2 regions of the Streptomyces sp. NPDC020299 genome follow, and region 2 is predicted to be linked to the other one. Evidence: riboswitches for the same ligand, from Rfam matches in the RefSeq annotation. Region 2 holds a riboswitch; the other holds the start of a gene.
The links. Region 2 has a riboswitch for cobalamin ahead of ACH45E_RS13585 (prenyltransferase/squalene oxidase repeat-containing protein). Riboswitches for the same ligand answer to the same signal wherever they lie in the genome.
Positions count from the first base shown of each region.

Region 1: another riboswitch for cobalamin. It lies ahead of ACH45E_RS09630 (HoxN/HupN/NixA family nickel/cobalt transporter); the one in region 2 lies ahead of ACH45E_RS13585 (prenyltransferase/squalene oxidase repeat-containing protein).

Region 1 covers NZ_JBIRWL010000003.1:380,936-383,128, reverse strand. The annotation lists gene ACH45E_RS09640 (glycoside hydrolase family 13 protein) at 1-7, opposite strand, end outside; gene ACH45E_RS09635 (metalloregulator ArsR/SmtB family transcription factor) at 331-690, opposite strand; cobalamin riboswitch at 771-955, shown strand; gene ACH45E_RS09630 (HoxN/HupN/NixA family nickel/cobalt transporter) at 984-2,060, shown strand; gene ACH45E_RS09625 (nucleoside hydrolase) at 2,075-2,193, opposite strand, start outside.
Region 2 covers NZ_JBIRWL010000004.1:472,187-474,379, reverse strand. The annotation lists gene ACH45E_RS13585 (prenyltransferase/squalene oxidase repeat-containing protein) at 1-836, opposite strand, end outside; cobalamin riboswitch at 949-1,078, opposite strand; gene ACH45E_RS13580 (phosphotransferase) at 1,149-1,814, shown strand; gene ACH45E_RS13575 (XRE family transcriptional regulator) at 2,035-2,193, shown strand, end outside.

The DNA of each region.
Region 1 (2,193 bases), on a different contig from region 2:
CGGTCACGGCGGCTCCCTCGGAAAGGACGACGGGGAGAGCCTGTCCACATTGCCGGGAAAGCGAACCCTCACACTCCACGGAGTAGATCATTCCGGGCACATGCCCGCCGGGGGCGCTGCGGTGCTCCTCGCGGGTGGCACGGCCATCGTCCTCGCGACGCACCGGTCAGCCTCCGTCGACCGCGCAGTGCCCGAGCAAGTGACATCCACCGGCACGCCGATCCCATCCGCCTCCGAGTCGACCCCACCCCCGACGCCCGACGCTCGCGGCAGCGCCTCCGGCAGCCTCGCCGGAGGCGAGACGCGGCCATCGTCGTCGCGACTCGCCGGTCAGCCTCCGTCGGCCGCGCAGTGGCTGAGCAGGCTCTGAACCTCCGCGTCCACCACCCGGTACCTGACCACCCGCCCTTCCTTCTCCCCCGCCACGACCCCCGCGGCCCGCAGCAGCCTGAGCGCCTGCGACACCGCGGGGTCGTTCATTCCCGTCGCGATCGCCAGATCGGACACGGCGAGCGGGCCGGTGCGGTGCAGGGCGAGCAGCAGAGCGAGCCGCTTGGCGTCGGCGAGCAGCGAGAAGCGGTCGGCCCAGGCGCGCACATGGCCGGGTTCGCCGATCGCGGCGATGGCGTCGCACACCCGGTGACCGTCGATGGTGCGACGGTCCGCGCGGTCGGCAGGCACGAGATGCATACCGTCATATTCGCAGGCGCGGTTCTGTGATCTTCAATACCTGCGCAGGTACGCAGCTTTGCAGACAACTGCCCACCCCCCTACGGTGGGCGGGCCGTGGTGTTCGGGAAGTCGATGCGATGTCGACGCGGCCCTCGCCACTGTGATCGGGGAGTTCCCGTCCCGTCCGGCACCCGCCGGGCCACTGGTCGTACGACCGGGAAGGCAGGGACGGAGGACGTCATACCCGTAAGCCAGGAGACCGGCCACGGCAGCTCACGAAGTGATCCACGAGGTGCTGGAGCGTGAACCGGATGACCCTGCCCGAGACCCGGCCCGAGACCAAGGCCGCCTCCTTCCGCTGGCGGCGCGAGGACACCGTCAAGACCGCCGGGCTGATGGGTGTGATCGCCGCCCTCCACGTCGTCGCCTTCGGCATCCTGTTCCTCCTCGTCGCCCCCGGTCACTACGAGGTCGGCTCCAATGCCTTCGGCATCGGGCTCGGCGTCACCGCCTACACCCTCGGCATGCGGCACGCCTTCGACGCCGACCACATCGCCGCGATCGACAACACCACCCGCAAACTGATGGCGGACGGCAAGCGGCCGGTGTCGGTGGGCTTCTGGTTCGCGCTCGGGCACTCCAGCGTCGTGGTCCTGCTTGCCGCGATGATCGCCGGCGGCACACAGCTGGCGGGCCGGGTGATGAACGAGAACTCCCGTACCCACCAGGTGCTGGGCGTCATGGGTACGACGGTCTCGGCCACGTTCCTCTATCTCGTGGCCGCGCTCAACCTGGTCGCCCTCTTCGGCATCCTGCGCGTCTTCCGGGCGATGCGGGCGGGTTCGTACGACGAGCAGGAGCTCGAACAGCACCTCGACTCCCGGGGCTTCATGAACCGCGTCCTCGGCCGCCTCACCAGGTCCATCACCCGCCCGGGCCAGATGTTCCCGCTGGGCTTCCTCTTCGGCCTCGGCTTCGACACGGCGACCGAGGTCACGCTGATGGTGATGGCCGGCTCGGGCGCGGCGGCGGGCCTGCCCTGGTACGCGATCCTCTGCCTCCCCCTCCTCTTCGCCGCCGGGATGAGCCTGTTCGACACCCTCGACGGCACGTTCATGAACTTCGCCTACCAGTGGGCGTTCTCGAACCCGGTGCGCAAGGTGTTCTACAACCTCACCATCACCGGCCTGTCCATCGCCGTCGCCTTCGTCATCGCCACGATGGAACTCCTCGGCCTCGAACTCGGCAACGTCGGCTATCTCATCGTCGGCCTGTTCGTGGTGGTGTGGGCGGCGGCGGTGGCGTACTGGAAGGTGGCGAGGGTCGAGGAACGCTGGACGCCTCAGCCCCAGACCGAGACCCCGGCCCCCGCCACGACCGACCAGTAAGCCCGCCGCTCCGCCTACGGCCGCTCGACCGTCTCCAGGTACAGCTTCACGAACCGGTCGACGTCCACGTCCAACGCCACGTCCACCAGGGCCTGTTCACGGACGCCCTCGTGGATCTCGGACTCGCCAGGCC
Region 2 (2,193 bases):
TTGGCGCCGGGGAGGCTGGAGGTGAGGTGGCCGGTGTCGTGCGTCTGGTCCGCCAGGTAGGCGGCGCCGTTGCGGGCGATCTGCTGCGGGGCGAGCGGCTTGTCGGAGTTGGCGCAGACGTAGCCCTCCTCCGGTGCCTTCCCGGCCGTCGTCACGAAGCCCTTGCCGAGCGAGCCCAGCACCCCGGCCGCCGTCGCGTCCGCGTTGGCCGCCAGTTTGCCCTTCTTGTCCGGCTGGTAGGCGAGGGCGCCGCCGCCGTCCTCGTCGCAGGGGATGGACCACTTGGCCAGCAGTTCGGCCGGGGTCCTGCCCTCGGTACGGAGCTGGAGGGGGTGCTCGCCGGCCGCCGCGAGGGCACCGATGACGACGGAGGTGGAGTTGGTGTCGCTGGGCGAGCCCGGCGTGTAACTCCAGCCGCCGTCCTCGTTCTGCATCGCCTTCAGCCAGACGGCGGCCTTGTGGACCTCCCCCTCGTGCTCGCCGAGCGCGTGCAGGGCCTGTACGGCGGCGGCCGTGCTGTTGGTGTCGGCCTGGGCGGAGGTCTTCGCGCACGACTTGGCGGGGTCCGGGCGGTAGGCGGCGAAGCCCCCGTCGGCGCACTGCTGCCCGACCAGCCAGTCGATGGCCTTCGCGGCGGGCCGGACACCGGCCGTGCGCTGGGCGAGCAGCGCGAGGGACTGCCGCCACACGCCGTCGTACTTCGGGTCCGTGCTGCCGTACAGCCCGGACGGGAGCGCCGTCGACGGGGAGGGCGACGGCGACGCGGCCGTGGCGGGCGCGGCTGCGGCTATGACGCCGACGGTGGCGAGAACCGCGGCGCTGCGGCGGACGTTCATGGTCGGCTACTGCCTCTCCCTGCGGGGGAGCACGGGCAGCACGGGGACACCCCGGGCGGCTCGGCTCCGTAGACCTCGACGGTGCCGCGCGCGGCGGGTTGCCGCGCACGTGAGCCGGTCAACGTCCGTACGGGGCAGTCCGGCTCACCGTCGTGACGGTTTACGGTTGCGGGTCAGCGCCGGAATTGCACCGGCTTCCCCCCGTACGGGTGTGATGACGCCCGGACACTGTACCCGGCGGTAGACAGCGGCTGGGAGGCGGCTGTGCGTCAGGGGAGTCAGGGGGCCGTGTGAGGTGGCTAGGGTCGCGTCATGCTGCCGACGGGGAGACCGCTGGGTTCCGGCCGGACGGCCGACGTGTACGAGATCGACGAGGCGTGGGTGCTGCGCCGCGACCGGGCGGGCCGGGGGGACGCCGCCGCGGACGGCGCGGTGATGGCGTACGTACGGGAGCACGGCTACCCGGTGCCCCGGGTGCGGCCGTCCGGCTCGCGCACCGACCTGGTGATGGAACGGCTGTCCGGACCGACCATGCTGGCCGCCCTCCTGGACGGCTCGCTGGGCGCGGCCGAGGCGGGCGCGGAACTCGCCCGGCTGCTGCGGCTGCTGCACGCCGTCCCCGCCCGGGACTCCGCCGCCCCCGGCGCCCGCGTCCTGCACCTGGACCTGCACCCCGACAACGTGATCCTCACCCCGGACGGTCCCCGGGTCATCGACTGGAGCAACGCCGAGGACGGGCCGCCCGGTCTCGACTGGGGCATGTCCGCGGTGATCCTCGCCGAGGTCGCCGTCGGCGGCGAAGCCCTCGCCGCCCCGGCCCGCGCGCTGCTCACCGCCTTGCTCGCCGCCCCGTCCGGCCTGACGGAGACGGGGCTGACCGAGGCGCGGCGGCGGCGCGCCGCCAATCCGACGATGAGCGCACGGGAGGTCGAACTCCTCGGGGAGGCCGTGGAGTTGGTACGGACGCTCATCCGCTGACGACCCGGGTTGTCCCGACCCCCGATGCCGCTCCCCCATAGGCGGCACCCGGGGCCGGGGCCGGGTGGCGTCATGATCCTGTCCCGCGCGAGCCTCAACTGTCAACGATTGCTGCCTAATTCAGCAGCTGTCATTGACATCACTTCTCGACCGGCGGGCGACCCGGTAGCCTCGCGTCAACTCAGCCACGAAACCGACGACATGCCCAGGGGGGACATCGGTGAGTGACGCCCACGCCCCGCTCGCCGGCCTGCTCGACCGGCTCGGGGAGCTGACCGAACGGCCGGGCCGGCTACCGGAGGTCCTGGACGTGGCCGGCCTCTCGTACCGCACCGGCATCCCCGCCGAGGTGGTCGCCCGACTGCTCGCGGGCGGCGCC